Regions from separate parts of the Paenibacillus hebaui genome, predicted to be linked through region 4. Evidence: predicted binding sites of a transcription regulator. Region 4 holds the regulator's gene; each other region holds the start of a gene.
What was found. Region 4 encodes Rex, which represses fermentation and respiration genes when NADH is low (regulators of the CRP and FNR family bind a similar motif). Its sites were predicted from a motif close to TTGTGAAATATTTCACAA; they were not measured.
Positions count from the first base shown of each region.

Region 1: nadA (quinolinate synthase NadA) is a predicted target of Rex. The motif match lies at 5,272-5,289, and genes of this name have one in related genera.
Region 2: adhE (bifunctional acetaldehyde-CoA/alcohol dehydrogenase) is a predicted target of Rex. The motif match lies at 5,735-5,752, and genes of this name have one in related genera.
Region 3: ACR32F_RS15415 (cytochrome ubiquinol oxidase subunit I) is a predicted target of Rex. The motif match lies at 3,678-3,695, and genes of this name have one in related genera.

Region 1 covers NZ_CP196836.1:63,719-72,048, reverse strand. The annotation lists gene hslO (Hsp33 family molecular chaperone HslO) at 1-828, opposite strand, end outside; gene ACR32F_RS00325 (type III pantothenate kinase) at 967-1,737, opposite strand; gene nadC (carboxylating nicotinate-nucleotide diphosphorylase) at 1,744-2,610, opposite strand; gene nadB (L-aspartate oxidase) at 2,607-4,226, opposite strand; gene nadA (quinolinate synthase NadA) at 4,263-5,201, opposite strand; gene ftsH (ATP-dependent zinc metalloprotease FtsH) at 5,497-7,542, opposite strand; gene hpt (hypoxanthine phosphoribosyltransferase) at 7,643-8,182, opposite strand; gene tilS (tRNA lysidine(34) synthetase TilS) at 8,235-8,330, opposite strand, start outside.
Region 2 covers NZ_CP196836.1:4,750,459-4,758,788, reverse strand. The annotation lists gene ACR32F_RS21580 (Gfo/Idh/MocA family protein) at 1-46, shown strand, start outside; gene ACR32F_RS21575 (sugar phosphate isomerase/epimerase family protein) at 428-1,396, shown strand; gene ACR32F_RS21570 (ThuA domain-containing protein) at 1,421-2,149, shown strand; gene ACR32F_RS21565 (winged helix-turn-helix transcriptional regulator) at 2,484-2,780, shown strand; gene ACR32F_RS21560 (hypothetical protein) at 2,957-3,688, shown strand; gene ACR32F_RS21555 (hypothetical protein) at 3,888-4,601, shown strand; gene ACR32F_RS21550 (Crp/Fnr family transcriptional regulator) at 4,685-5,401, opposite strand; gene adhE (bifunctional acetaldehyde-CoA/alcohol dehydrogenase) at 5,833-8,330, shown strand, end outside.
Region 3 covers NZ_CP196836.1:3,500,443-3,508,772, reverse strand. The annotation lists gene cydD (thiol reductant ABC exporter subunit CydD) at 1-1,083, opposite strand, end outside; gene ACR32F_RS15420 (cytochrome d ubiquinol oxidase subunit II) at 1,143-2,156, opposite strand; gene ACR32F_RS15415 (cytochrome ubiquinol oxidase subunit I) at 2,156-3,520, opposite strand; gene ACR32F_RS15410 (RNA polymerase sigma factor) at 4,188-4,784, opposite strand; gene ACR32F_RS15405 (DUF3237 family protein) at 4,971-5,393, opposite strand; gene ACR32F_RS15400 (carbohydrate ABC transporter permease) at 5,644-6,564, opposite strand; gene ACR32F_RS15395 (ABC transporter permease) at 6,580-7,551, opposite strand; gene ACR32F_RS15390 (ABC transporter substrate-binding protein) at 7,658-8,330, opposite strand, start outside.
Region 4 covers NZ_CP196836.1:4,370,827-4,379,156, reverse strand. The annotation lists gene ACR32F_RS19270 (tetratricopeptide repeat protein) at 1-369, shown strand, start outside; gene dinG (ATP-dependent DNA helicase DinG) at 511-3,366, shown strand; gene ACR32F_RS19260 (redox-sensing transcriptional repressor Rex) at 3,584-4,240, shown strand; gene ACR32F_RS19255 (amidohydrolase) at 4,224-5,531, shown strand; gene ACR32F_RS19250 (cell wall elongation regulator TseB-like domain-containing protein) at 5,572-6,102, shown strand; gene ACR32F_RS19245 (hypothetical protein) at 6,407-6,934, shown strand; gene ACR32F_RS19240 (AAA family ATPase) at 6,927-8,330, shown strand, end outside.

The DNA.
Region 1 (8,330 bases), 2.9 Mb from region 4:
ACAGAATTGGCAGACCACTTCAGCTCGGCCTTCTTCTTCAATTAACTGTTCCATCTCGGACTGACCAAGGCTGATCAACGTTTTCTCTACCCGTTCACGTGAACACTCACAATGGAAATGAATATCCATTTCGTCCAAAACCCGTACATCAGGCAGTACCCGGCGGAGCATTTCTTCCAATTCAAAACCCTCAGCCAGCAAAGACGTCACCGGTGGCAACGTGCTGATTGATTTCTCAATCTCGGTAATTTCATCATCCGTCAATCCTGGAAGCAGCTGTATAATGAATCCACCGGCTACAATAACAGAATTATCCGTATCTACCAGAACGCCAACACCCACAGCAGAAGGGGTCTGTTCCGATTTGGCAAAATAGTACGTAAAGTCTTCGCCCAGCTCGCCTGAAATAATCGGCACGCTACCTCGGTATGGTTCTTTGAGGCCAAGATCCTTGGTCACGTTAATAAATCCTTCTGTTCCGACCACACCAGCAACATCCAGTTTGCCCATGCTATTGCTCGGAAGATGTACATGTGGATTGCTTACATAGCCGCGAACCTCACCTTTGGCATTCGCATCGGTAACAATCTGTCCAATGGGACCGTCTCCCTTAACCTGAATGGTCAGTTTCTCTTCTCCCTTGAGCATTGCACCCATAATCGCTGCTGCTGTAGCCGTACGCCCCATGGCAGCTGTAGCCGTGGGAAACGTATCATGTCTTCTGCGCAGTTCTTCAACCAGCTCCGTCGTTTGGACAGCAAAGGCTCTAACCCGTCCGTTCATTGCTGTACCACGAATTAAACGGTCCTGTTTGTTGTTGTTTTCCAAGTCATCCAGCCTCCTTTGGCGTCATCTCTATCCTTCGTTATAACCAGCATACAAACTGAACAATGTTCATTCAATTCATAAAAAAACGGCATAACACATTAGACTGTAACCCCAGCCCGCAGTATGCCGTCTCTGTTCTTACCTTTCCCGGTTCCGCTCATAAATGATACGCAGCCCTTCAAGCGTAAGCAGCGGATCCACTTCCTCGATGCTACGGGTTTCATCCGCAATCAGCTTGGCAAGTCCTCCAGTCGCAATGACTCTGGGTTTTGCCCCCATCTCTTCGCGAATACGCTCTATAATGCCGTCCACTTGTCCAGCATACCCATATATAATACCAGCCTGCATGGCATGAATGGTGTTGCGACCAATCACTTTCTTGGGCTTCTCCAGCTCTATACGAGGCAGCTTGGACGCTCGCTCATAGAGTGCTTCGGTAGCAATGTGGATGCCGGGTACGATGGCCCCGCCCAGATAATGACCCTTTTCGTCTATACAATCAAAGGTTGTCGCTGTACCGAAATCGACCACAACCAGTGGGCCGCCGTACTTCTCGACAGCTGCAACTGCATTAACAATGCGATCCGCCCCAACTTCACGCGGATTCTCGTACCGCAGATTTAGACCGGTTTTGATGCCGGGCCCGACAAGTAGCGGTTTTTTGCCTACATATTTCTCACACATCGCCTCTATCACATTCACCAGTGGTGGAACCACCGATGAGATGATCACACCTTCAATGTCGCGTGTTGAAATACCGGACATATGAAATAAATTATAAATCATTACGCCGTATTCATCCACTGTTGACTGACGAGATGTGCTCAGACGAAAATGGTGCAGCAACTCTCGGTTTTTATACACCCCAAGTACGATGTTGCTGTTCCCCACGTCTACAACTAGAATCAAAGAGGTTCACCCCTCTTTCTTTTCGTTTAAATCCAGGCTGATGTCCAGGCTCTCAAAAGAATAGGTTAACCTGCCAACCGAAATTACATCCACTCCGCTCTCCGCAATACCACGAATGGTGCTTAAAGAGACATTACCTGACGCTTCGACCTTCACATGCGGAGCCTGCTCATGAATCAGCACAACGGCCTCGTGCATCCGATCTGGATGCATGTTATCCAGCATAATGATATCCGCCTTGGCATGCAAGGCTTCTCTCACCTGTTCCAAATTTTCAGTTTCCACCTCTATGGTCATCGTATGTGGGATGACTGCCCGTGCACGTTGAACCGCTTCCGTAATACCGCCTGCACCCTTGATATGGTTGTCCTTAATCATCACCGCATCATACAAGCCGAACCGATGATTCGCTCCACCACCGACTCGAACCGCATATTTCTCAAGTAAACGGTGTCCTGGTGTTGTTTTGCGTGTATCTACCAGTCGTGTAGGCAACCCTTCCAACGCATCAACATAAGAACGTGTGCGGGTAGCGATACCCGACATGCGCTGCAACAGGTTTAGGGCCAGACGTTCACCCGTCAGCAGACTGTGTGTATTGCCTTCTACCTCAGCCAGAATCGTACCATGGTTGACCGCATCTCCGTCTTTTACCATCGGTGTGAATACAAGGCTGGGATCGACTACCTGGAACACGATTTCGGCTATGCTAATCCCTGCAATGATTCCCTTATCTTTGGCATGAATGACGGCCTTGGATTGATTGCCTGCGGGAATAGTCACACTTGTTGTCACATCCCCTGCACCAACATCCTCGCGAAGCCAGTTTTTGATTGATTCGATGAGTCCTTCATTATATCCGTTCAGTATCATGACATCAATTCCTCCACAATCGCTTGTTCTCGCTGCTGCAAACTATGCTTCTGCCATACGGCATCGTCACGCTGCGGGAAATCCTCACGGTAATGGGCTCCCCGGCTCTCCTCACGGTGTAATGCTCCAGTGGTAACCAACCATGCACAAGTTAAAAGGTTGGCATATTCCATCTCTTCCTTCTGTGTGAGCACCTGATCAAAAAAATGCAATTCATGCTGCAGTTTGTCCATCGCCTTCTGCAGTTTTTCACCATTCCGGCGCAGCCCCACTTGACGTACCATCATTTTTTGCAATCGCAACCGTCTTTCGGATATTGGTTTCTGCTCTTTCGCTACCCCTCGGCCAATATTCTCCGGAGTTGAACCAACTACCTTGAGTGGACCGAGTGGAGGAAGAGATTGAATACGTTCAAAGATTCTGCGACCAAATACAATCGCTTCAGACAAGGAGTTACTTGCCAAACGATTTGCCCCGTGTACTCCTGTAGAGGATACCTCACCACATGCAAACAATCGGCCGATGCTGCTCTCTCCGCTGAGGTCTGTCTTGACCCCGCCCATCATGTAATGTGCAGCAGGAGCAACCGGAATCCAATCCGTTGTCATATCCAGCCCATAACGCATACAAGTCTCATAGATGGTCGGGAAACGATGCTTGATCATCTCTGCTGGTTCATGCGTGATATCCAAGTAAACAAAGGTACTGTTTGTGGACTCCATCTCGCTGACAATCGCTCGGGCTACGATATCACGCGGTGCCAGTTCAAGCTGTGCATGATACCGTTCCATAAATCGCTCGCCCTTCACATTACGCAAAAAAGCCCCTTCACCACGGACCGCTTCTGAAACCAGGAAACGAGGCGCTCCAGGATAACAAAGGGAGGTCGGGTGGAATTGAATAAACTCCATATCCCTAACCACAGCTCCAGCACGATAGGCCATAGCTACTCCATCCGCTGTAGCCACCTCCGGGTTGGTCGTGTATCGATACAGCTGTCCTGCACCGCCAGAGCAGAGCACGGTTGCCTGTGCTTTCACAAAGACTTGCGAGCCATCTGCCTTTTGGACCAGCGCCCCTACACATTCTCCCCGATCTATAATCAGATCGATGACAAAATGCTCATCCCACACTTCAATTCCGGGATGTTCGTTCGCTTGGGCAGCAAGTGCACGCACAATCTCATATCCCGTAGCATCCCCATTGGCATGCAAAATACGGCGGTGGCTATGCGCACCTTCCTGCGTCAACGCCAACTCGCCGTTCTCCAGATCAAATGAAGTGCCCAGTCGAATCAGTTCTTTCACACCGCCCGGACCCTCGTTCACCAATACTTCTACCGCTTCGGAGCGGCATAAGCCCGCTCCGGCAACCAGTGTATCTTGCAAGTGGTAGGCAGGTGAATCATCCTCAGCAATAACCGCAGCGATGCCTCCCTGCGCATACCGGGTGTTACTTTCAAGTAATGACTTCTTCGTGATCATCAACACACTGCGGTGTTCACTCGCTTTGATCGCAGTAAACAATCCGGCAATGCCTGAACCAATAACCAACACATCCGTCTCCACCATCGGCAGCGCGGACAGATCAAAATCCACTAAATATTGCGGTATCATGTTATTTCACCTGTCTTGGAGCAAGAGTAACGCATGCTACTTCACCAGTAACATGCGCTCGAGTGATTCTCTGGCTTTGTCGGCAACGGCCGGTGGTACGTAGATTTGTGGCTTCATCGTTTCCAGGCACTTAACCAGTTTCTTCAAGTTGTTGACCTTCATGTTTGGACATACGAGGAACTTGGTAGCAAAATGGAACTGTTTATCCGGGCTATCCAGACGAAGCTGATATCCTGTACCATCTTCGGTACCCACGATAAATTCTTTTGCTGAAGAATTTTTGCAGTACTCCAGAATGGCTGTTGTACTGCCTACAAAATCACCCATCTCCACAACCTCAGGGCGACATTCGGGATGGACAACAAACTCTGCATTGGGATGCTTAGCCCTCATCTCCACCACATCTTTTACCGTCAGCATATCATGGGTATTGCAGTAACCTTCCCAGATGATCATTTTCTTGTCTGTGTGTTGCTGCACATAATGTCCCAGATTTTTATCCGGAACCCAGATGATTTCATCCGAATCAACAGATTGAATAACTCTGACTGCATTGGCCGATGTACAACAGATGTCGGTCTCTGCCTTGATCTCAGCTGAAGAATTGATGTAAGTTACTACTTTGGCATTTGGGTGCTGTGCTTTCAATTTTCGTAATCCTTCAACATTCACCATATCTGCCATCGGGCAGCCTGCACGTTCATCCGGAATGATAACCGTTTTGTTAGGCGCAAGAATTTTAGCGCTTTCACCCATAAAATGGACACCACAGAAAACGATCACATCAGCATCTGTTTGTGCTGCCTTCTGGGCTAACAGGAACGAATCTCCCCGGAAATCAGCGACCTCCTGTACCTCGTCACGTTGATAATAATGGGCAAGAATAATGGCATTACGTTCCTTCTTCAACTCCATCAGCCGCTCACGCAGCTCCCGGTTCATCTCAGCCTTGCGCTCTAAAGCCAGAGCTTCCACCTGCGATCCTCTCCTTTATCGGAACAGTGTCATTCACTGTTTCATATGGCTAACAAGTCGTAATATTCGCTTGAGAAACGAATCACAAGCGGTTTAACACCTAATGTACACAACGTTCACGACTCTGTCAATAAATGAAAACGCCACAGAAGCACGGCATAACCACCTATTTCCTGCGTAGTACGCCCTAAAGCTCCCGGTTATCATTATCTATAAAAATTGAACTAATTCATAAAAAAAGAGAGCCCTAGGGCTCTCTTCGTCATCTGCTACATTAGCCAGAATAGGTTATGCCTTAAGATGTTGGTTTTGTTCCGCCATCATCCGGGCCATTGTTAATTCCTTTATCCAGATTCGGAGCTTCGTTAGGAATATCTCCAGCTGGTGGCTCAGGCGTTTCATCTTTGCCTTGGATACGAACACGCACATCACCGATGTTGTCGATGATTGGCTCTCCGCTCTCGTTTGGCGTACCTTCACCATCATTGCTATTTTCATCTTTTGGAGTCAGTGAACCTGTCTCGATCAATTCCTTGATCTGATCCATTTCAAGTGTCTCCACTTCAAGCAATGTTTGTGCGATCAAATGCATCTCTCTTGTATGTTTTACGAGCAAATCCTTACATTTCTCGTAACAATCATTAATGAAGCGTTGCATTTCCTGATCAATCTCATAGGCGATGGAATCCGAGTAATTCTGTTCGTGACCGATATCACGTCCGAGGAATACCTGTCCTTGGGAACTTCCAAATTGCATAGGACCCAATTTCTCACTCATACCGTACTCCATAACCATGCTGCGAACAATACCTGTCGCTTGCTGGAAGTCACTGTATGCGCCAGTACCAATTTCACCAATGAACAATTCTTCTGCAACACGGCCTCCGAGGAGTCCGGTTACTTTGTCCAACAGCTCCTGCTTGGTTATAAGCATACGATCTTCTTTTGGCATCATGATTACATATCCACCCGCGCGTCCACGCGGAATAATGGTAACTTTATGTACCATATCGGCATGTTCCAGGAAGTAACCTACAATGGTGTGACCTGCTTCGTGGTAGGCAATGATACGTTTCTCACGATCACTGATGACACGGCTTTTCTTTTCCGTACCTACGATGACACGGTCGATCGCCTCGTCAACTTCTTTCATGGAAATATCTCTACGGTTACGACGTGCTGCAAGCAATGCCGCTTCGTTCAGGAGATTTTCCAGATCCGCACCGGAGAAACCTGTTGTACGCTTCGCAATAATATCCAACTTCACGTCTTTAGTCATTGGTTTGTTGCGGGAATGTACTTTCAGGACAGCTTCACGGCCTCTCACATCAGGGCGGTCAACCGTAATTTGACGGTCAAAACGTCCCGGACGCAACAATGCAGGGTCGAGAATATCTGCACGGTTCGTTGCAGCTACGATGATAATGCCTTCGTTGGCTCCGAATCCGTCCATTTCAACAAGCAACTGGTTCAGTGTCTGTTCACGTTCATCGTGACCACCACCAAGACCAGCACCACGCTGACGTCCTACAGCATCAATTTCATCAATAAAGATGATACAAGGAGCATTTTTCTTTGCATTTTCAAACAAGTCACGTACACGAGATGCACCGACACCGACGAACATTTCAACGAAGTCGGAACCGGAAATACTAAAGAATGGCACACCCGCTTCACCGGCTACGGCACGAGCGAGCAATGTTTTACCAGTACCCGGAGGCCCGACAAGCAATACACCCTTCGGAATCCGTGCGCCTACTGCTGCGAACTTACGAGGGTCCTTAAGGAAGTCTACGACCTCAACAAGCTCCTGCTTCTCTTCGTCAGCACCCGCAACATCTTCAAACGTAACCCGTTTCTTCTCTTCGTTATAAAGACGAGCACGGCTTTTACCAAAGTTCATTACTTTACCGCCGCCACCTTGAGCCTGATTAAACAGGAAGAAGAACAGCAGGAACATAATGATCAACGGAATAAAGGAAGTCAGCAACGTTAACCAGATGCTGTCACCTTTCATTGGTTCCTGATGATATTCGAATTTGTTAGCTTCACTTGCAGCTACAAGCTCATTAATCGCCTCGTCTGTAGGAGGAATATACGTTGAGAAACTTTCTGATTTAGCACCGTCAGGCGCCTTTCTGTATTGACCGGTCACGAGGTACGTCTGACCGTTAAATTGAACTGTCAATTCAGAGACATTATTGGCCTTGATCTCCGTGCGCAACTGATCATATCTAGGGTTTTCTATGACTTCGTTCCCATCTGTGATAAATCTAACCAAACCCACCACAACTAAAAAAAGAATCAAATAAAAACCAGAATTCCGGATGAACCGATTCATCCCCTACCTCCTCTCGAGACACTTAGATTATTTTAACATAGCCCGACATGGCTTCTCAACAGAAGCCAAGGACAGCTCAAGGCTTGGGTCGGGCAGGATATTAGCTACTATATACTTCCGGCTTCAAAATCCCGATATAGGGCAGGTTCCGATACTTCTCGGCAAAATCCAAACCGTAACCAACGATGAACGCATCAGGAATGTCAAAGCCTGTATAATGGGCTTCCAACTCAACTTTACGGCCTGAAGGCTTGTCGAACAGCGTAACCACACGCACCGATTCAGCACCGCGGTTTTGCAGCAGTTCGATCAGATAACTGAGTGTAAGTCCGCTGTCGATAATATCTTCGACAATCAGAACTTCCCGTCCTTCAACGGATACATCCAGATCCTTAATGATCTTGACAACGCCAGATGACTTGGTGGAAGCGCCATAACTGGACACTGCCATAAAATCCATTTCAACAGGTACCGTTATGTTTTTAACCAAATCAGCCATAAATATAAACGCACCCTTGAGCACACAAATGACCAAAGGATTGCGATTTGCATATTCGGCACTTAATGTTGCGCCTAATTCCTTGACTTTACTCTGAATTTCTTCTTCACTGATCAATACTTCCTGAATGTCGTTCTGCAACTGTGCGAACCTCCTAAGTTATACTATGAAAGCCTTAACTGAACCATAACCACTACCCCTGAATCGCTGAATCGCCTACAGTCATGTACAGGATTGCGGAAGTGTCCTCCCTGACAGGAGCTACACCGGACCGTCGAACACCCGGTAA
Region 2 (8,330 bases), 380 kb from region 4:
AACTCATGCGGAGGAAAATCAGACAGAGACGGTACAATCGCACTAATCATTTTGGACGAGGTGAACCAGTATATGTTGAAGATTGGATTACAGCTATATACGGGACGTGATGAATTGGAGCGTGATTTGAGCCGAATGGCTTGTTGTGGAACAGGATGAATGTCAGAACCCTCCACTGCAAAGCATCGAGAGCAGCATGAACTGGATCAAAAAATACGCGACTGACGTGGGAATAGTGCAAGTTTAAAAGCTACAGGTTGCCATTGCCAGTGAAATAACCAGTATTCTTACGTTCAATTTCAGGATAGAAACGCTCTTCATTTTCCACAATAATGATACAATTATGTGATCTGAACGGTTTAATTATGCAATTCAATGTTCATAGAACCAGCCATTATATGATATTTAATCCAGGGAGGAATCGCACTTGAAACTCGGCGTATTTTTGGTATTATTCGGAGGACGTAAATTGGAGGATGCACTTGATTATGTAGCATCTAAAGGCTTGAAAGCAGTAGAAATCGGAACTGGGGGACATCCAGGGAATGCTCATTGCAAGCCGGAGGAGTTGCTCAGTAACCAGGCGGCATTGAAAAACTTCAAAAATGCAGTAGAATCACGAGGCCTGACGATCAGCGCATTAAGCTGCCACGGTAACCCGCTCCATCCGCAAAAAGACCTTGCTAAAGGATTCCACGATGATTTTGTCAAATCGGTTGAGTTGGCCGAAAAACTGGAAGTACCTGTCGTAAATACATTTTCCGGGTGTCCGGGAGACCATGAGGATGCCAAATATCCGAACTGGCCTGTAGCGCCATGGCCGAATGATTTCCAGGAAATTTTGAAATGGCAATGGGAAAACAAAGTCATTCCATACTGGACTGAATGGGGCAAGTTTGCGGCAGATCGCAATGTCAAGGTTGGACTGGAGCTGCATGGCGGATTCTCGGTGCATACACCAGCTACCTTGCTGAGACTGCGTGAAGCAGCAGGTGAAGTAATTGGTGCCAACCTGGACCCAAGCCACATGTGGTGGCAAGGAATTGATCCGGTACAGGCCATTCACATTCTGGGACGGGAGAACGCGATCCATCACTTCCATGCCAAAGATACAACGATTGATCCAATAAACGTGAATAAACACGGTGTAACGGATATGCAAGATTATACCAATATGTTGGATCGGGCTTGGCAGTTCCGCTCGGTTGGTTATGGACATGACAATAAGACTTGGGCAGATATTATGAGTGCCTTGCGTCTGGTCGGATATGATTATGTGGTGAGTATTGAACACGAAGACGGTCTGATGTCGGTTGAAGAAGGATTCTCTAAAGCAGTGCAAAATCTCCAACAAGTATTGATTGAAGAACCGGTGGGAGATATGTGGTGGGTTTAGAGCTACACTAGGGGGAAATTGAATATGATTAACGTCACCATTTGGAATGAATTTGTCCATGAGAAAATTCACGATGAAGTAAGGGAAGTCTACCCGGACGGTCTGCACCGTGCGCTGGCTGACGGACTGGGAGGCGAAGGCTTTGCCATTCGTACTGCAACACTGGATCAGCCTGAGCACGGATTAAGTGATGAAGTGCTGAATTCCACGGATGTGCTTATATGGTGGGGACATATGGCACATGATCGGGTGAGTGATGAGATTTCACAAAAGGTTGCACAGCGGGTCCTGAACGGGATGGGTATGATTGTGCTGCACTCTGGTCACTTCTCCAAGCCATTCAAGGCGCTTATGGGCACAAGCTGTGATTTGAAATGGCGTGTAGCAGATGAGCAGGAGATTGTCTGGTGTGTGAATCCGTCCCATCCGATTGCCGATGGCATCGAGGGCAAGATTGTGTTGGAAAAAGAAGAAATGTATGGAGAATTCTTCGATATTCCGGTACCGGATGAGCTGGTGTTTGTAAGCAACTTCCAGGGTGGAGAGGTATTCCGGAGCGGATGTACATTCCGCCGCGGTGAAGGTAAAATCTTTTATTTCCGTCCAGGTCATGAGACATATCCGACCTATTACAAACCGGAAATATTAAGAGTCATCAGCAATGCAGTGAAATGGGCTTATCCTGCCCACAGCTTTAAGCCGGAATTCGGCAAGAGTGAACCTGTAAGACCATTTGGTGGCGTGCTGGTCTAAGCTGCAAATTAGCTTCCTGAATGGACATAGATAACGTATACCTAAGCGCAAACCCAAGAACCCTTCTCCAAGTCATTAATGACTGTGGCAGTTGGGTTCTTTTTGGGTAAGATAGTAGCATGGGGAAGTTATACGATATTTCCCATGGTTACTAAACCGGGTGTCATGTATACTGTGATGTATAATCGAAATAGGGTTATGCCTATAAAATTTCAACTTTTTAGCGGCAGACGTTTTCTTTGAGACTTAAATGTGTTAATATGAAATATACTAACTAAACGTAAGTTGAGTGATCTCTGAAGAGGTGATTAATGTGGAAGGCCAAGATCTGCGGATGTGTCCGCGCTTTGAGACGGCGTTTTCCTTTCTGGGCAAGCGCTGGAACGGTCTGATTATTCAAACGTTGATGAGTGGTTCGAAGCGATTCAAGGATATCTCCAATCTGATTCCATCGATGAGTGACAAGATGTTGTCGGAACGGATGAAGGATCTGGAGAGTGAAGGAATTTTGACTCGTCATGTCTATCCTGAGACGCCGGTTCGTATCGAATATGAGCTGACAGAGAAGGGTAAGGCGTTGCAGCCAGTAATGAATCAGATTCAGGACTGGGCTGAGCACTGGGTTGATTAGGTAGCAGACACCCAGGCTGAATTTATCGAATTATGAACGAACGAATAGACAAAGGCTCTTGATTTCCGCGGAAATCAGGAGTTTTTGTTATATGGGTTCTGCACATGTTGTTCTGAGTTGTAGTATAATTGTAAGAAAAATGGCCGCAGGCGGCCGGAGCGAGGAGGCCACTTGTCATGAGAGAAGAAAGCTTATCCCGTGAAGTACGCTACGGCAAGCAAGATATTGCTGAACTTGAGAGCGCATCCATTCAGGTACATCTGATCTACAAAAAAGCTGCGGAGTTATTCAAACGAACTGCATATTCCCGTTCGGGGAAGGATGATCTTCCAGAAGAGCATACGTATTCTGCGAGCAGCAATGGTCAAGGTTCGGCTCCGGCGGTATTGCAAAAATGGATTCAAACGTCCAGAGGATGGAAGTGTATCGGCTGTGAACTGAGGCAGCCCGACCCCATAGGGATTCAGGCCGAGACTACATTTCATGAAGAACGTCTGTTTCTTAATGTTGGAGAAGGCCATTTTGTACAGGCGGAAATGTTGATCCAAGCGATTGTATGGTCGCAATACGAGAAGATCCGATTGTTTCAGCCCTGGCTCGGTGATGACACATTTTATACGGTGCAGGAACTGGATGTGATTGCCCGTTATATCGTACCTACGTATTTCTCAGAGCGCCCTTTACATGAGCAGGGGAAAGGATTCAAGGTACACCATTCCCGTGGTCGAATTCCACTGTATCAGGAGTATGTGGATGCACCTTCATTCTGCGTACAAGTGGACGGGGGAATGTTAGAGGGCCGTTTGTTGACAGGCGTTTATGTGTTGGAGGAACAGTTTTTGGGACTCAATCCTTATCTGAAAGATGGGGACGGGGGCCGGACTTACATGCAGGCTTGTGTCCAGTAATAACGTAACTGGATATGCGTTAACGACGATTTGTTTAACAAAGAGCCTGCTTGCAGGCTCTTTGTGTTGTACAAGCCATATATGGACGTTGACTGGATTAAATGTAACGGCATTGACACTTTTTTTGCATGAATGTTGTGCCATAATAGAGGTTATGGACAACAGGGTGAATGATTTTACGCAGGGTGGTGTTACCTACATGAAGAAGAGAATCCCCGGTTACATCGGCTTATGTCTGCTGATTTTGGTTATTTTGGCCGGATGTAGCGAGACACAGCCTTCTGAACAGCCAATCGTTAAAGAGACCGAATCATCGAACACCATTACAGTGGCGGTGGATGGCAGTACTTTTCTGCCTGACGCAACAAAGTCCATTAAGAGAGACTTTAGTGAAGGTCTGACACTCAAAAAAGCACTGCTGAACAGTGGACTTGTCGATTTTACGGCGGATGGCAAACGGATTCAATCGGTTGGGGAGGTTTCACTGGATTCCTCACTCAGTTGGGCCGTTAAGCTCAATGGCAAGGATATTGAACAGGAAAATTGGGACATGGAGCTTCATGCCAAAGATGAAGTGATCATATACGTGAAAGCCGCTGACAGTGGGGGAGATGGTGTTGCTTATCAGACAACGTTACTCAAGGTGAGCGGCGGTAATATTATGCCGAATCTCAATCGTCAATATGCCGGTGTTTACGTTCAGGAGTGCACTGTTCGCGATGTATTAAAGTCCAGTGGCATTGTGAGAATGTCAGAGAACAACAAATTCGTCGTTTCGGTTGAGAATGTGATTCCCCGCATGAATCAGCGTTGGGTGATCATGGTGAACGACAAGGAACTGATGGAAAATGGACTGGACATGAAGTTGAACCCACGTGATGCGGTAAAGCTCGAATTGACCACTGCATCCTAAGCATAATAAAAGCCCAATCTTCTTTACAGAAGTTGGGCTTTTTTCTTCATTTGAATAGTGAAACCATACACGATGGGCAAGGATCAGATACGACATATTTCATTAGGGCACAGCTCGCAGTGACAGATGCTTTGTAGCATCTTCAGGTCTTTAATGACAATCATGCCGTTGTCGTATTCGATGCCATCTTTTTTGCGCAGATCGCTTAACATGCGGTTTACACTTTCACGGGTGGCCCCGATCATGTTGGACAGATCCGTATGGGTAATTTTTTTGTGAATGATGACATGCTCTCCATGGGGCTCGCCATATGAATTGGATAGGCGGATCAGTGTAGAACAGAGCGCACCCGGTTTGCCATATAACATCAGATCGCGGAATTTGGTCTGGGTTAACCGATGATGGATACCCATCCATTTCATAAAGTCGATGGCAAAGTCACAATGCTGACAGATCAGCATTTCCAGGTCTTTGTGCTCCAGCACACCAATTTCACTATCCTCCAGCACTTCCGCCGAAAAGCTATGTTTGGACCCGAAAAATGGGTCAGCCTGACCGATCATATCACCGGATTGATACATGTACATGATCAGTTCTTTGCCTTCATCGGTTGATTTGGTGATCTGGGCACGTCCACGCTTCATATAATAAAGTTTGTCTGAGACATCTCCTTCCCAATATAGATGGGTTCCTTCGGGATAGGTTCTGTCCTTCATCGTTACGAGCAGATGGTTGAAATTCACTTCCGAGAAACAGTTGGTATTGCCGCGCTTTTCCAGTACACTCAGTTGTTCTATCATAAGTCTATCTCCCCTTTGTATCCATCGGACAGCCTTCTGTAGCCTGGACTGGCCTCCGTGGTTCGCCGCAAACCGTTGCCGTCCTGATCAGGGTCATCTCGGCCGGGAGGAAGGACGGTACAAATTGCGGTGGTTCAATTTTTAAGTTCAGTATATACCTAATCTTGTCGTTTGAGGGGCATGGAAAGGGGGGAAAGATGGCGAAATTTCAAACATTGTGATTAAATTCACTTTCAAAAGGAAAGGATAGCTTTGATAGTCCTATATTATAAATAGGAAGTGAAAATGGCCGTATGAAGGACACCACAAAACTTAAATTAAATTTGTTATACTTTGTGAAAAAAATCACATAATTAAGTTTATCGCCATGTTACGATGTGAATGTAAAGAAGAGAGACAAACCAATACGAACCTTTAGGAGGATGAGGGAGATGGCTGTAAAGAACGAAGTCGCCCCAGCAAAAGAACCGACAGCAGGTCAGTATATTCAAACGTTAATCGACAAAGCGAATAAAGCACACGCCGCATTCATGAAGATGGACCAGAAGCAAATTGACCGGATTGTGCAAGCAATGGCGCTTGCGGGTCTGGATAAACACATGATGCTCGCCAAGATGGCCGTAGAAGAAACAGGCCGTGGAGTGTATGAGGATAAAATCACCAAAAATATATTTGCAACAGAATATGTGTACCACAGCATCAAGTATGACAAAACCGTAGGTGTGATTGAAGATAACGAGTATGAGAGCTTCCAGAAAATTGCGGAGCCGGTCGGTATCATCATGGGGATCACCCCGGTAACGAATCCAACATCAACGACGATGTTCAAAGCACTGATTTCCATCAAAACACGTAATCCGATCATCTTCGGTTTCCACCCATCTGCACAGAACTGTAGCCGCGAAGCCGCTAGAATTCTGATGGAAGCAGCCGTGAAGCACGGTGCTCCAGCGGATTGTATCCAATGGATTGATGATCCTTCCATGGATCGTACAAACGCCTTGATGAATCATAACGATGTGGCGCTCATTCTGGCAACAGGCGGATCAGGCATGGTGCGGGCAGCTTACAGCTGTGGTAAACCGGCACTGGGCGTGGGACCAGGTAACGTACCTTGCTTTATTGAAAAAAGTGCAAATATCAACCAGGCGGTTACGGATTTGATTTTGTCCAAATCGTTTGATAACGGTATGATCTGTGCTTCCGAGCAAGCGGTCATCATTGAAGAACCGATCTTCGATCAGGTGAAAAAGAAAATGATTGCCAATGGTTGTTACTTCGTCAACAAAGACGAGGCAGCCAAATTGACAGCAGGAGCAATAAACGCTGAGAAGTGTGCGGTGAATCCGGCGATTGTTGGTCAATCTGCAGTCAGCATCGCCCAATTGTGCGGTATCGAAGTTCCGGCAGGTACCAAAATTCTCGTAGCCGAGATTGAAGGGGTGGGAACGAAGTTCCCATTGTCGGCTGAAAAATTAAGCCCGGTACTGGCTTGTTATAAAGTTAAAACAGCAGCTGAGGGTATTGAGCGTGCAGCAGAAGTGGTAGCCTTTGGCGGTATGGGTCACTCCTCGGTCATTCACTCGAACAACGAAGAAGTGATCAGCAAGTTCGCAGATCGCCTGCAAACTGGACGGATCATCGTGAATTCTCCTTCCACACACGGCGCAATCGGTGACATCTATAACACCAACATGCCGTCACTGACACTGGGCTGCGGATCGTATGGACGTAACTCGACTTCTTCCAACGTAACCGCTGTAAACTTAATCAACGTGAAAAGGGTGGCTCGCCGTACCGTGAATATGCAGTGGTTCAAAGTGCCGAACAAAGTCTATTTTGAAAAAGGTGCAACACAGTATCTTGCGAAAATGCCTGACATCACTCGCGTTGCGATTATTACGGATGCCATGATGGTCAAACTCGGTTATGTGGAAAAAGTAGAGCATTATCTGCGTCAACGCCAAATGCCGGTAGCGATCGAAGTATTCTCCGATGTAGAACCCGATCCGTCCACAACAACGGTAGATCGCGGTACAGAAATGATGCGCCGCTTCCAGCCGGACTGCATTATCGCACTCGGCGGGGGATCACCGATGGATGCTGCGAAAGCGATGTGGTTGTTCTATGAATACCCGGACACCGACTTCAACGATCTGAAGCAAAAATTCATGGATATCCGCAAACGGATCTACAAATATCCACGTCTCGGCGTAAAAGCGAAATTCGTAGCTATTCCGACAACATCAGGTACAGGTTCGGAAGTAACATCGTTTGCAGTAATCACGGACAAAAATCAGGGCAATACCAAATACCCACTGGCAGACTATGAGCTGACACCAGACGTAGCCATCGTAGATCCGGAATTCGTATACTCCCTGCCTAGAACAGCAGTTGCAGATACAGGTATGGACGTACTGACTCATGCGATTGAAGCCTATGTGTCTGTCATGGCGAATGATTACACGGATGGTCTGGCGATCAAAGCGATTCAGCTGGTGTTCCAATACCTGGAGCAATCGGCGCTGCAAGGTGACAAATTGGCTCGTGAGAAAATGCATAATGCATCCACGATTGCCGGTATGGCTTTTGCCAACGCATTCCTGGGCATTAACCACAGCTTGGCGCACAAATGGGGTGGACAGTACCACACCGCACATGGACGTACCAATGCAATCCTGTTGCCACACGTCATTCGCTACAATGCGAAAAAACCGACCAAATTTGCATCGTTCCCGAAATATTCGCACTTTGTTGCGGATGAGCGTTATGCGGAAATTGCCCGTATTCTGGGATTGCCTGCACGTACAACAGAAGAAGGGGTTACAAGCCTGATCAATGCCATTCGTAAAATGAACAAAACACTGGGCATTGAGGAATCATTCCAGGAAATTGGATTTGATCCAAAAGACTTCGAAGCACATGTGGA
Region 3 (8,330 bases), 870 kb from region 4:
CTGGAACCGGACATGGTCCAGTTCAATGGTCGGTGGCATTGGAATCAGTGCGGCACGAGCTGTACGCAACCCTTCCTGCTGCACCATCAGATCGTTTGTATCGCTGGTATGTGTACCCTTTTCGGCTTTCTCATCTAGGGTTGGCATGCTTGTGCTACTTGTTTCCGCAAGCATCTGCTCCACCTTGCGAATCGCCCCCATACTGGTTCGCCCGCTGTGAAAAGCCGTTCCTGTATTCTTCAACAGGCTGTAAAACTCGGGAACGAGCAACAACACGAGAAAGGCCGTGTGGAAGGTCATCGATTTGAAAACAAGTAACTGGATGGCCAGTTCGAGCGCGACAATACCGATGCTTAACATCACGATCGATTCCAGCATAAAGGTGTTCGTAAACGCAATCTTCAAAATGCCCATTGTCGCATCACGATAACCCAGACTGCTGCGTTCAATCTCCTGCTGCTGACGTTTAGCCCGTCCGAATATTTTCAACGTAACCAGCCCTTGAAGCGAATCCAGAAACGTACCGGAAAACTCGGCCAGTTGCGCATATTTCTCTTCTGACTTGTTCTTTGTCTGGAGTCCCACCAAAATCATGAACAACGGGATAAACGGTGCCGTAAACAGCATAATGAAGCCTGTGTTGGCGTGCTGAGTAAACGTAACGACCAGAATCAGAATCGGGATCATCGCAGCTTCCATCATACGCGGCATATACTGACTGAAATAACTGTCAGCTTCGTCCACAGCATCCAATGCAACACTGACCTTTCCTCCCGTCTGTCCACGAAGGGTTGAAGGCATGGAAGCGCGGGTCAGGTTCTGCAATACAGATGCTCGCATATTCGTCTTGGCACGGGCAGCCATATGCAAGCCCACTTTCCCGTTTCCATAAGACAACAATGTGCGTATAGCCATAACAGCCAACAAGATGCCGAGCAACAGCATCACCGATGAGAAGGAAGCTCCCTCTACAAAAATTCGTTGGACTGCTTCAGCCACCAATGCGGCCTGACTTACAATAGCTACACCAAGCGCCAGCGAAATGACGGCTAGGAGAAGCCTGTTTTTTCGTTGTAAAGACATTTGCTGAGAGATCAGACTGGATTTACTTTGCCTTTGCCTTTTCACAGAACGCTCCTCCTTTATTTTTTGCCTTTTACATAATCCGCATCAAACAGGAAAAGTTTGAAGACCAGAATAAGAGAAGGAATCAACAGGCACAGCCCCCCGATAAACACAACGACTAGCGCGAAACCCATCGCTGGCGATGTGGCGCTGCTCTGAATCGTGATGTATGGATCAAGAATATAAGGATACTGCCCAATCCCGTAAGCGAAAAAGGCTGTGAAAAATTGCAGCATGATGCAAATAAAAGCTAATCCGTAACGGCGTCCGTTATATAACAGCCACATGGCGATCATGAAGAAAGCAACGGAAAGCGCAAGCAGCCACCATAAATCCATCATATTTTGAAAATGGCGCTCATTGTGTTGACCCAAATAAATAAATGCGGTCAGTGCGAGAATAATGGTCGGTGTGCTCCAGAATAAAGCATAGTTCCGCATCAGCTTCAATGCCGAATGATCCTCTGCCCGAGAAGCGTAAAATGTCAGAAATGTTCCGCTAATGAACAATACGGACACGATCGCGAGTCCCACGATGCTCCACGATAACGGATTGGTAAACAGCGCCCAATAATCCAGGGAAACCGTCTCGCCTTGTTTCAGGATAAATCCGCCTTCAGACAGTGTCAGCGCTACTGACAGCGAAGCCGGAATAAGCAAACCTGTAGCTCCGTATAAAAACAGATACACTATGTTGTTTTTGGAACCGTAGTTTTCAAAAGCATAAAACGAACCACGAATGGCAAGTAGAATGACGGCAATACTTCCCGGAACAAGCAGCGCGGAGCCATAATAATAGGCCGTATCCGGGAAAAATCCGACGATGCCAATATAGAAAAAGACAAAAAATACATTGGTGATCTCCCAGACCGGTGATAAATAGCGGGAGATCAGACGATTAATCAGGTGATCCTGCTTCGTCAGGCGTGCATAAAAGGCGAAGAAGCCTGCTCCAAAATCGATGGAAGCTACAATAAGATAGCCGTACAAGAACAGCCAGAGTACCGAAATACCAATCAATTCATAACTCATTATGCAGGTCCACCTTTCTCTGTTGGTTGATCAGGCTTCTCCTTCATCCATTTCTCCATCTCAAGGTCAGCAGGATTGTTATTGAACAAACGTCTTAACACGAGAACACATATGGTGCCGAGTACGATGTACAGTAGCAAGAAGACGAAAAACAAAACTCTAACACTCGGTGAAGAAGTCGCGGCTTCCTCTACACGCATATATCCTCGGATAATCCATGGCTGCCGCCCCACTTCTGCATAAAACCAGCCCATCTCCACGGCCAGAAAAGCAAGTGGTGCGCTCAGTGCAATGACACGAAGCAGCCACTTGTTCAGCTCATTGCGCTTCTTCCAGAACACAAACAGGAAATATAGACATGATATAGCGAGCAGAGCGAATCCAATTCCCGCCATTAAATCAAACATGTAATGCACAAGAAGTGGCGGACGCTCATCCAGAGGGAATTCCTCCAGCCCGGTTACCTCGGCATTAAAGTCTCCAAAGGCCAGAAAACTGAGCAGTTTCGGCAGGTGAAGAGCGCCTATAATTTCATGCTCAGCATTCAGCCATCCCAAGAAAATCAAGTCCGCGCCGCTTTCCGTCTCAAAATGCCATTCGGCTGCTGCAAGCTTCTCCGGCTGGTGTTCGGCCAAAAACTTGGCAGATACATCTCCAGCTAAGGTATTCAGTAAGCTGAATACCAAAACAACGGCCATCATGAGGTTCAAGCCTTTCTTGTGATAGGCAGATACGCCTTTTCTCAGCATTGCAAAGGCTGCAATTCCCGCTAACAGGGCTGCTCCTGTCAGATAGGCCGAGCTTAATACATGGAATACCTTGGAGAACGTCGCCGTATTCAGCATCGCCTGCACGGGGTTAACCGCCATGAATTGACCTGCTTCCATGACAAAGCCTTCAGGCTGGTTCATGAATCCGTTCACTGTCGTAATAAAAACAGCAGACATACCTGCCCCGGCGACAATCGGAATGGTCAGCAGCCAGTGAATATACGGGTTTTTGAACCGATCCCACGTATACAAATAAATGCCCAGGAAAATAGCTTCAAAAAAGAACGCGAACACTTCCATAAATAGCGGCAGTGCAATGACATTCCCCGCCAGCTTCATAAAATTCGGCCACACCAAGGCCAGTTGCAGGGATATCGCTGTGCCTGTCACGACACCAACCGCCACAGAAATGACAAACCCTCGTGACCACCTCTTCGCCATAAGTATGTAATGGGGGTCCTTCTTCCGGATGCCCATGAACTCTGCAATAGCGATCATTAGCGGTACACCGACACCAAGCGTTGCAAAAATAACGTGAAACCCGAGCGTCAAACCTGTCACTAGCCTGCTCCATAGCACTGTATCAATAGCCATACTTTGTACTGCCTCCTTTCAAACTCTGTTCAATTTTCATTCATGCTTATGACTAGGCCTACTGCTCTTGTTTACATTCAAAATGAGGTTTGACCAAGCTCTACGGCATCGTTGCCTTTTCCGACTTGTGGACGTTTCTTTAATTCATGCATCAATTAAGAGAATTTTTTCACAAAGTAAGGAATAACGATATCTTGCCACACGTTCATTGGGTGTACGCCTGTTTGTTACTGGCTGAAGCAAGAGTTGGAAGCTTATTGGAACCTGATTGGAATGCATTCAAAGTAGTAGACGAAACCTAATAATCAAAATTATTATATCTTTATTTTTTAGCAATTCAATCACCGACACATCTTCTACTATAAACGTTCAAGAAAGGATCAACTCTTTCTGACAACTTGGTGAAAAACAAAAAAATCACCCAATCGAGCTATTGCTTCATTAAGCTAGAACGTGGTAATACAAGAGAAAATTTCGTTCAATAACAAAAAAGCCGCTAAATTAGCGACTTTCAATAGAACCATTAATTACCGCTTACTCGCCCAGGCTGTTCCAGAACGCTTGAAACGCGCTTTTCTCAACCTATTTATCCTGGCCGCTCAGCTCATCGATGCCGCCAATTGTGGTGCCGAACTTCTCGCCGAGCAGGGTGAGCGCATTAGCGCCGTCAAGCGATGTGGCGGACTGTGTATATACGTACTGGTCTACTTAATTGCTGCCATACACTCGGCGCAGCCAGTCCGATGCTGGCAGCGATAACGACGCTTGCTGCAATGTATAGAGGTTTGCGCTGGCGTTTTGGCCCCTGACGTTGCGTGTTCAAGGATTGCTCTACCCGTTTTTTCATTTGGTCGTTGGTTTTCATATGATCCACCGCTGATTCGCTCAGTTCCAGGATCTCGCCGATTTCGCGGATCGGATAATCTTCGTAATAATACTGATGAACCACCGATCTATACTTGACAGGCAGTGACAGCACAAGTTCAATCAGCGCCTGATCTTCGGGGTTATCCGTCGTAAGGGGATCAAATCCCTCCAGCTTGACCTCTCGTTTGCGCCAGCCTCTGCCTAATAAGGATTTGCAATGATTGGTGATGACTCGAGTCAACCATGCTTTCTGATGTTCCGCATCGTTGAACGTAGGGGCTTTTTCTATTAGTTTGATGAAGGTATCCTGAGTGGCTTCCTCCGCATCTTCTCGTCTGCCAAGGTGCACCATGGCAATTCGGAATAGCGTATCCGCTAACACTCTTAAGGACAGCATTTGGTCACATTTTGTTGTGTGATTTTTTATTTAGATATGTATCTAACTGATAATCGGCCAAGTTCTTTTTATAATGGATATATAAACTACTTGTACCCATTAAAAAAGTCGCTATTTAAGCGACTCTGAATAACAGGGTGTCTTGCTCCGTAAAACATGATCAACAGAGTTATCATGTATTCTGCGTTAGAGTATTGCCCTGTATATTTTTATATCTACCCCTGCCTCTGTTGCATGTCCTTCCCCAATGAGCGTATCGCTGTTCAAAAAAGATAATGCCGTACTATTCGTAATCATTTTGGGCGAAGTGCGAAATAATGCAGTTTTCAGTTTTTTATCCATATTTCCATTATTTTCGATATAAATTTTGCAGGTTTGCCCTGTGTGGTCTTTTCCTTGGAGCATGTACCTTGCCGACAGACTGTGCCGATCACCATACTTTCCGATCATCTGGGTATCCACTCCTCCATCAAGCACCATTCCTTCAAAATAATCTCCGGTCACGCTGCCTGTGAAAGTAATCATAACGACTGAATCATCCTCACTATTGTGTAATTCGAATGATTTCTCTATGTTCACATGTACTGTGAACAATTCTTCTAATTTCACGCGTATCCACCTCCAGACCTTTGCGAGTTTGTTCATTCGGATCGAAAATAGTAATAAGACAATTATAAATGCGAATTTGTTAAGATGCTGCTCCATTTTGCCTGTAGCGAGGAAATGCCAGAGGATAGCATGTAGATTAAATATCAAAAAGACTGATTCCGTTTGCTGAAATCAGTCCTTTTGATCCTATCATGAAGGTACGTCATCACACTTTCCGATCCTGTCTGCTGAAGGTTGTCATCTTCATGGACTACCCCTTCACACCACCAATCGTCATGCCCTGTACAAAGTATTTCTGCAAGAACGGATACACCATCAGAATAGGAACACTCGCAATAATGGTCATGGTCGCTCGAATCGAGGTTGGCGTGACCGCCGTTGCATTGCTCTCGGCAGACTGATAAGCATCGCTTGCTGATGAAGTGGCTGTTGTCGTCGAGGTTTGCAGAATCTTCATTAATTCGTATTGCAGCGTGCTTAATTCTTTATTGGAAGAGTTGTACAGGAATACGTCAAACCAGGAGTTCCATTGTCCTACGGCTACAAAGAGCGATACGGTTGCCATGGCGGGAATCGTTAGCGGCAGGACAACGCGGATAAATGTCGTGAACTCCCCTGCCCCGTCAATACGGGCTGACTCCAGAATACCTTCAGGAAGACCTTCAATAAAGGAACGGATGACGATCATATTGAAGACACCGATTACACCCGGAATGATATATACCCAGAAGGAACCGATCAATCCAAGGTCACGAATCAACAGATAACCCGGGATCAGCCCCCCGCTGAAGTACATAGTAAATACAAAAAACATTGTAACAAACTTGCGAAGCACAAACTCCTGACGACTGACCGTATACGCGAGCATGGCTGTACAGAAGACAGATACAATGGTTCCAATGACCGTACGCAGCGCCGAGATCAGAGTCGCGTGATAGATATCGGATTCGCCAAAAATGTATTTGTAATTGTCCAGTGTCCATACCCGCGGCCATAGATATATTCCACCCCGAATGGCATCATTGGCATTATTAAAGGATACGGCAATCATATTAACAAAGGGATAGATCGTCACAATCATCAGGCACACCATGAAAATAATGTTAATGGTGTCAAACGCTCGATCCCCAGTGCTGCTATTCCGCAAGCGGGATGTGTTTCCTTTTCGCATGGCATAGGCCTCCTTTTAGAATAATCTGCTCTCTCCCATTTTTTTCGCTATAAAGTTTGCGGAGAAAAGGAAGATGAAGCTGACCACGGTTTTGAATATGCCTGCTGCTGTACCTAAGGAAAAGTTCCCCATCCCTAAACCATATTTCAGTACAAAGATGTCCAGATTCTCCGAATAGTCCATATTCATCCCGTTACCCAGCAGATACTGTGGTTCAAATCCGGATTCCAGAATACTTCCCATGTTCATGATCAACAAAATCACAATAACTGGTTTCAAGCCTGGCAGGGTGATATATAACATCCGTTTGAAACGACTGGCTCCGTCGATTTCAGCAGCCTCATATTGCGCTGGATCAATAGCCGTAATCGCTGCCAGATAGATAATAGTGTTCCAGCCGACATCCTTCCACACCTCGGTTGCACCCAGAATACCCCAGAAGTATTCACCTTTCCCCATCCACAGCACCGGACTGTCAATCAGGTGAAGTTTCATCATCAGCAGATTGATAATTCCGTCTGGTGACAAGACCGTTAATACAATGCTGGAAGCAACAACCCACGAAATAAAGTGAGGCAGATAACTGACGGTTTGCACAAAACGTTTAAAAATCACATTTTTCAGTTCATTCAACAATAGAGCCAGCGTAATCGCTGTCACAAATCCCAACACCAGTTTAATGGAACTCATGACAAGCGTATTTCGCAGCACCCGGTAGAACGTATTATCCTCAAACAATATACGAAAGTGGTGCCAGCCTACCCACTGTTGATCCGAGAAGGATCTCGCTGGTTTGAAGTTCTGAAAAGCCATGGTCCATCCCCATAACGGCAGGTACTTGAAGATAAACGCCCAGGCGACAAAAGGAATACACATCCAGGCAAGCGTTCGTTGCTGCACAAGCCGTTTGAAAAATGAATTTGTTTTACGTCCCTTTGGCTCCAAGGCTGGAGGTATAGAATTAAGGGAGACATTATGTTTCTCCACGTTGAGCCTGCTCCTTTCCTATGCTGTTATTCATGGGAGGGGAAGACTGATTTCTTGGTCTTTCGTCTTCCCTACGCATGTAACCGTTTGTTTTAATGCGTTCGTATTACCATTTTCCTGCGACACGATCCTTCACGACTTTGGTAATGGTCTCTTCATAGCCGGCTTTGTCCAATTTGTTCAATTCAGCCATGTAGGTTTCCCACAGTTTGTTAAAATTCGCTGGTGATCCCAGGATCATTTCCGGCAAATATTTACGTTGCAGATCATCGGATTTGGTGGTAAAAACTTGCTCAGGTGAACCTTGTTCAAGCGCGATGGACCATGCTGGGAACCACGGCCGCTCTTCCGGCTTGTTAAATAATTCACTAAAGGTTTGGATGCCATAAGCTTCGAGGAACTTCTTGTCCCCCTCTGTGTATGATGCATAAGCTACTTCAGCCTGGTTACCCGGGCTATAAGCGTTACCATCGGATAGTGTGGATTCACCACCATAACGCGGCCAGTCTGAGGAGAAATAGGTGAACCCGAATTTGCGGCTCAGCTCCAGATCATCATGCGCTTTACGTTGATCCTCATTGGCAAAATAGAATCGGCCCTTCTCATCGACACTATACGTCTCGTCCTTGATTCCCCATTGGACCAAAATCTGATTCTCTTCCTTCAGCAAATTATCGAAATATTTGATGATACGAACAGGATCTTTGGCATTCACCGAGATACCCGTTGCATAGTTGTTGACGAAGCCGGGAGGATCAACATACTGATCTTTAATTTCT
Region 4 (8,330 bases):
TATTTCAAACTGCAGATGTATCCGCAGGCGATTATGCAATTTTCCAGAGTTGTGACCGACTATCCGGAGAGTGCCCTAACTCGTTTCTACCTGGCTCTTGCTCATCTTAATCTGGAACAAGTCACCGAAGCCGGATTACATTTACATCGGATCATGCATCTGAATGGCTCACCGAGATTAAAAGGACTGGTATGTAATGTCCTGGGCTGTATTGAGGCCAAGCTTGAGAACCCTGATGGTGCATGTTCACTATTTGCACAGGCGCTTCAGCATGACCCAACGTTGACCGAACCACTGTACAACATGGAAGCCTGCCGGTTGAACAGCGGACAATTGCAATATGCAAATCAGCTGACTGCCCTGAATTAAGGGTGTTTGGCGGCATGAAGACGGTGTTCCCTCCTCTGGCATAGCGGCGGGGACACCGCCTTTTTTGTCAGTTAATTTTCAAATGCCCTTTTTTTTGCTATGCTGTAACATAGACTGGAATGGAAGGGATCGTACATTGCAATGAAATTTGCCGTATTGGATTTCGAAACAACCGGCACGCAGTCCGACGGTGAGATTATACAGACCGGACTCGCCATCATAGATCATGACAACAGCATTACTCAAATATATAGTTCTTATGTAAATCCTGGTGTGCCGATTCCTCCATTTATAACGGGGTTAACCGGTATTACCGATGAAGACGTGGCAGATGCTCCCTCATTAGAAGAGATGATGATGGAGATGGTTCCGCTGCTGGACGATGTCGTTCTTGTTGGGCACAACGTTTCTTTTGACTTTTATTTTCTGCAAAATGCTTTGGATCGTTGCGGTTATCTGCCGTTTACCGGAAGGATACTGGATACGATTGATTTCCTGAAGATTACATTCCCATCCTTGGGCTCCTATCAGCTCGGTTATGTATCTTCCGAATTCGGATTTCAACATGATCGCCCTCATCAGGCAGACAGTGATGCACTTGCGACAGCTTATGTGCTCCTAAAGTGTTTCGATGAGTTGCGCGAATTGCCGTTGATAACGATTCAGCGCCTTAGTGACCTGTTTGCGCCAGAAGATAGTGATCTAGGTTGGTTCTTCGATGGAATGCGCAGTGAGAGGGAAGCAGAGCCCATTCAAGATCTGGATGGACATACGTATTACCGTCAGCTCGCGCTAAACGTAAGTGACTGGACTGATATTGGTGCACCGCGTGATGAGCGGGAAGGCAATCCCCTGGAAGGTGTTAGCTTCGAGCAGTATATGGATCAGGTCAGAGATAATCTGAAAGAGACGTTGGATCATTACGAGGAGCGCGAGGCACAAACCCAGATGTTCAGTACGGTAAGGCAAGCACTGGATGAAGAGAAACATCTCTTGATTGAAGCTGGAACAGGTACAGGGAAATCACTAGGTTATCTATTGCCTGCGATCTATGAAAGTGTGAAGCAAGAACAGAAAGTCATGGTCAGCACACATACGATAAACCTGCAGGAGCAATTGAGAGAGCGGGATATTCCCATGCTGACCAAAGTCGTTCCTTTCCCGTTTAAGGCGGCTGTGTTCAAAGGACGTGGGCATTATCTATGCTTGCGCAAATTCGAGCACAAAATCAACAAACGTGAATTTGCTACACCCAAGGAGGACTACTTCACTGCGGCACAGATGATTGTCTGGCTCACCCAGACGGAGACCGGAGATGATGAGGAACTTAACCTCAGCGGCCGCGGAGGAGACTTCTGGGAGACCGTTCAGAGCGAGTCGGAGTCTTGTCTTGGACGCTCCTGTCCATGGTTCCGCAAATGTTTCTATCACCGGGCCAAACATGAGGCTGGACTGTCCGATATCGTCATTACAAATCACTCGAAATTGTTTACCGATGTCAAAGCAGCCCATCAGCTGCTGCCTGCCTACGAAAGTCTGGTGATCGATGAAGCCCATCATCTGGAGGACGTGGCAGGTAAGCACCTTGGCCTGCATATGAAATATTTCACGTTGGTCCATACATTGACTCGACTGTTCAAAGACAGCCGGAACGGTCAACTCCCGATGCTGCGTTCTCAATTGTCAGGTCATGAAAAGTCAGCGCAGTGGGGTTCCGTGATTGATCAGATGTTCCCACTTGCGGTTGAAGTTAAGGAGATGTGGGATCGGTTAAGTGATACATTGTTCGGTCTGCTGCCTGAACGAAGTGATGCTTCTCCAGGAGAGACGGGACAATTTTCCCTCCGGTTGAAACCTTCACAAAAACCTGCCAAATGGCAGGAGTTGCAGGATGTTGAGAACCAGATTTATGTAACGCTTGGTGACTTGATTCGTAAGGGCGACAAGCTGCTGCTTGAGGTAAAAGAAGATCAGGATGATTATCAGTCTGATAGTCTGATCACGGACATTACAGGCCTGCTCAAGGATCTGGCTATGATCAAGGATAATCTGCGTTTCTTTATGCGCATGGATGATGCCAATACCGTTTACTGGATGGAGGCTAGTGGCCAATTCCGCAGTAAATCACTGCAGCTGTACGCTGTTCCTGTTGATGTCAGTGCACAATTGAAGGATATGTTCTTTGATAAAAAGAAAAGTGTTGTGCTTACATCGGCTACGCTCTCCGTTGACAAGTCATTTCAATTCATGATTGAACAGCTTGGCTTACAGGAAGCTTCCGAGAATAATCGTCTATTGACGTCCATGCTGCCGTCTCCATTCAACTATCGCGATCAGGCCCTATTGGTTATTCCGCGTGACTTCCCAAGCGTGAAGGGCAGTGTAGGTGATGCTCACTTTGTGGAAATGCTGGTTCATTCACTGGCGGAGACGGCCATCGCAACGCGTGGGCGGATGATGGTGCTGTTCACTTCCTACCGCATGCTGAGACAAGTCTACGACCCGCTTAAAGAGGCATTGTCCGGCAACGACATCTCCTTGCTGGGGCAAGGGGTAGACAGTGGTAATCGCTCCAAGCTGACACGCCGTTTTCAGGAAGCAAAAGCAACCGTGCTTCTCGGAACAAGCAGTTTCTGGGAAGGGGTAGACATTCCCGGAGAAGCCTTGACCTGCCTAGCGATTGTCAGACTGCCCTTCCAGCCGCCAAACCATCCTTTGGTTGAAGCGAAGAGCGAGCTTTTGCAGCAACAGAAGAAAAATCCGTTTACGAAGCTGTCTGTACCTCAAGCGGTCATCCGTTTCAAACAGGGTTTCGGCAGGCTGGTTCGTACTGCCCAAGACAGAGGTATTGTCATTGTATATGATACACGCGTCATTGAAGCTTATTATGGCAAGTACTTTTTATATTCATTACCAGGTCCCAAGATGGAACATATGCTCACGCAGCAGATGGTTCCACGGATTGCGGAATGGCTCGAGAAACCAGCTGAGGAATAGCAATAACAGAGATGTTTCACCTGCTCAATCCTTGCAGGATGCTTGGATTTAGCGGTAAACTTTATGGATCATTCCTCTTCAAATATTTACAATGTAATGCACTTATTGCTTATATAAAGAGCATTCTATATGATTCCTTATCTTTCGTAATGGTTTCATGTGGATTGCTCCACTTTTTTCATCAATCTATCGAGGCATTGGTCAGGGGGAGCATATAATGAAATCGGATAAAATTTCGGAAGCCGTGGTGCGGCGCCTGCCTGTTTACTTGCGCTATTTGAGTGAATTGCATCAGCGTGAAGTCAATACGGTTTCTTCTCAAGAACTTGGACTGAGACTGGATCTGAATCCGGCTCAAATTCGTAAAGACCTGGCTTACTTCGGTGATTTTGGTCGTAAAGGTATTGGTTATGACGTTTCTTATCTGATTGAGAAAATTCGTCATATCTTAAAAATTGATCAGCAAATCAATGTAGCTCTTGTCGGAGCTGGTAATCTAGGACAGGCCTTGTCTAATTACAACGCATATCTGAAAGATAATATGAAGATTGTCGCTATATTTGATGCCTACGGTCCGAAGATTGGCAGTCAAATCAATAGTCTGATTGTTCAGCCGATGAATGAGTTAACGGATTCGGTCAAAAAGGATAACATTCGTATTGGAATTATTACAGTTCCGGATACGGAAGCTCAAAATGTAGCTGATCAGCTGATTGAATCCGGGATTGAAGCGATCCTGAATTTTGCACCGACGATTCTGAAAACTCCGCCGCATATCCGCATTCATCATGCCGATTTTACGACGGATCTGCTTAGTCTGGCTTATTACTTGGAGAACGGAAAGGACGACGAGGAAGATGACGACAACAAATAGATGGGTAATTCACAACGGCAAATTTGCCGTCAGTGAGGGTGCGAAATGGAAAGTGGTTCAAGGTTATATGGTCGTGGAGGATGACAAGATTGTGCATATTGGTGAGACATTGCCGGAAGGAGACGAAGGTCTGACCAAGGTTGATGGAAAAGGACTGTTCTTCCTGCCGGGTCTGATCAATACGCATGGTCACGCGGCTATGTCGCTTCTCAGAGGCCATGGAGACGATCTGGCGCTGCAGGTATGGTTGCAGGAGAAGATGTGGCCAATGGAAGCCAAGATGACGTCTGAGGACGTATACTGGGGCACATCGCTATCCGTGCTTGAGATGTTGAAAGGTGGAACAACGGCATTCCTGGATATGTATGATCATATGGATCAGGTTGCCAAAGTTGTTGAACAGTCCGGCGTGCGGGCAGCACTGGCCCGTGGTGTGATCGGTCTGTGCTCCGAAGAAGAACAATTGCGGAAGCTGGAGGAGTCGGCTGCTTTTGCTCGTGAATGGAATGGACAGGCAGATGGACGAATAACAACCGTAATCTCTCCACACGCACCCTATACTTGTCCTCCTGACTACATAGAGAAGCTGGTGCAGGTTGCACATGATCTGAATCTGCCGCTGCATACGCATATGTCTGAAACGCTTCGTGAAGTGGAACAGAACGTGACAGATTATGGATTGCGTCCGGTCGCACATTTGGAGAAACTGGGCTTCTTCTCACGTCCCTCTCTGGTCGCACACGCGGTGCATCTGAATGATGAAGAGATTGAAATCCTGGCACGGCATGATGTAGCGGTTTCCCATAATCCAGGTAGTAACCTGAAACTGGCTTCCGGTGTTGCGCGTGTCCCTGATCTGTTGAGAGCAGGTGTTACCGTTTCCCTCGGAACAGACGGACCGGCGAGCAACAACAACCTGGATATGTTTGAAGAGATGAGACTGGCTGCATTGATTCATAAAGGCGTATCCGGTGATCCTACGGCAGTACCAGCAGGAGAAGCGCTTACGCTCGGAACTTCGTATGGTGCAAAATCTATTTTCCTGAACAACACAGGTACACTGCAAGTAGGCATGAAGGCTGACTTTATTGCTCTGAACATCGAACAGGCCCATTTCTACCCGCATACGGATCTGATTTCCCATACTATTTACTCGGCATCTGCCAAGGACGTGGAGCATGTGTGGGTGGATGGTAAACAACTGGTCAAACATGGTGAATGTCTTACGATGGATGAAGAGCGCATTTTGCGAGAATCCCAACTGGCATTTAATGGTCTGCTCGCCCGCTAATTACAGGACAGCAGCGTCCTAGGGAAAGGAAGTTCGGCTTTTGAAGAAAAAAAAGAAGTGGATATGGATTTCGCTGCTGCTCCTGATTCTGATCCTGTTTGGACTTCAGCGCTATTATGTCTATGTAACCCAAGACCAGCGCCAAGAAGAGGCATTGGCTATACAGGCGGCACAGGAACAGCTAGGGATCACATCTTATGAAGAACTGCGAAAGTACGTCTGGGGACAGAAAGACGGCGGAGATAATATATACTGGACCTTGATCGGCAAGAATAAGGATAATCAGGAAGTTGTGGTGTGGGTCAAGTTTGACAAAAATAACAAACCAGTCACCGGTGCCAAAGCGGTTCATAGTGAACTATTGCAGAACGGCATGTCTGAAGCGCAAATTCGGAATCGATTCATCTCTGAAGTACCTGCTGGAGAGATTAAGAGAATTATGCCTGGTGTAGTTAACGGAATCTATGTATGGCAAGTCTATTATAACGATGATACACACAATTATTATCGCTTTTATCGCTTTAGTAATGGGGAGCAGGTTGATCTCGTCTACACGATCCCGAATAGGTAGATCAGCTAGCATACCCGTTATTTTCTGGGAAATGATTGCAAAGAACCGGCAGACGGAAACCCGACTGGACCGGTTCTTTGGCGTATATTCAATATCAGTTTTGATTTAAATAGTTAAAAATATTAATTTATTCATATTTTCGCCTTCGAAATTGTATATACGATGTGATATACTCAAATATGTATTCAAGGTAACATCAAACACAAATAATCCTGTTGGGTGCATCACAGGAAAAGCGTACATTAATTCATAATTATGCCTATAAGCTATAGGATGGGCCAAAATCATGGGAGGGGAAACTCACTTGAAGCTAAAAGTATTGCCTATTGCTTTAACTGCCGTCATTTCAGCCGTTCTGTTGTTTGGAGGTTGGTTTGTGTATCGTCAGATGGCTGTGCAAGGTCCAATTCAAAACATGGTGACCCAGTATGATGGAGTCAACGATGTTCAATTAACTATTAACCGCAATGATGTGCAGTTGAAACTTGATCTGCAGCCAGATGTTGATTTGGGCAGGTTGGTACAATATATTCACAAAGAAGGACAGACTTTAATTGGTACCCGCTCGTTAAAGCTTGATGTGGTGGACCATTCGAATGAAGCGTTAGAGTCTTGGTGGGGTGACGCCATGTTTACCGTAGCTCAGGCGATGGAAAACAAGCAATACACCGAGATTACACCAACCTTGTCCAAGATGGCGACGAATGGAATCAAGGTCAATACAGCAATGGACGATAATAATGTATATGTCAGTCTCAGAGACGGTGATGCCAGCAAGTTTATTATTCTGCCGCGTGTGCCCGGTCAGATAGGAGTGTGGCCCAATGCCTAAGTGGACGAAAGAAATTGCCATTGGATTTGTCCCTGTATTGATTGTTTTTCTTGCTTTTATAGGTGTAAACATTGTTCCGATTCTGATCGCGCTGATGGTTGTCGGAGCGTTGTTACTCGTGATGCAAATGCGCGGCGGGATTACGGTGGGAGCGGGTGAGGAGCGCAAACGCAAGAAAAAAGGACCTTCCAAACTTACCTTCGAAGAAATTGGTGGTCAGGAAAGTGCCAAGCAGGAACTTCGGGAAGCGCTTGATTTTCTCATCCGACATGAAGAAATTCAGAAGTTCGGGATTCGACCATTGAAAGGTATCTTGCTCACGGGTCCTCCTGGAACAGGAAAGACATTGATGGCCAAAGCGGCTGCTCACTATACCGATTCAATATTTGTAGCAGCATCAGGTAGTGAATTCGTCGAAATGTATGTCGGTGTGGGAGCTGGCAGAATCCGTGATTTATTTCGTGATGCCAGAACGCGTGCCGCCAAAGAAAACAAGGAAAATGTCATTATATTCATTGATGAGATTGATGTTATCGGCGGTAAACGTGAAGGTGGACAGCAGCGTGAATATGATCAGACGTTGAATCAGCTGTTGACGGAAATGGATGGCATATACTCTTCCGATACACCGCGAATACTTGTAATTGCTGCAACAAACCGAAAAGAGATGTTGGATAGTGCATTGACTCGTCCGGGACGTTTTGACCGTCACATTCAGGTGGACTTGCCTGACAAGAAGGGCAGAAAACATATTCTGGAGTTGCATGCAGTCAACAAGCCTCTCTTGGAGGGAGTTAGCCTGGACAAGACCGCGGAGGAATCCTATGGTTTCTCAGGAGCACAGCTGGAGAGTGTCATGAATGAAGCGGCAATCTATGCGATGAGAGATGACATGCTCCATATTGAACAGCGCCACTTGTCCCTTGCGATTGATAAAGTGATGATGGGTGAGAAGACAGACCGCGAATCAAGCGTTGAAGAAAAGAAACGAGTGGCTATTCATGAATTGGGTCATGCCATTATGGCTGAACTGGTTCGGCCCGGCAGCGTAAGTCAGGTAGCGCTCAGTCCACGTGGACAGGCTTTGGGATACGTGCGTCATAACCCTCAGCAAGAACAATTTCTGTACACGAAACGCTTTCTTGAAGAGCAGATCATGATTGCTTTGGGTGGTGCGGCTGCAGAGGAGATGTACTATGGTGGACGCAGTACAGGATCACGTAATGATTTTGAACAAGCGACCAATCTGGTGCAGACGATGATGGCATCTGGTCTTACATCTCTTGGTATTGTTAACATGGAAATGGTAACCACCGAAGAATTGATGCGGGAGAACAAGGACATCCTGCAAGACCTGATGGAACAGACCAAACGTTTGCTTGAAGCGCAACGGACA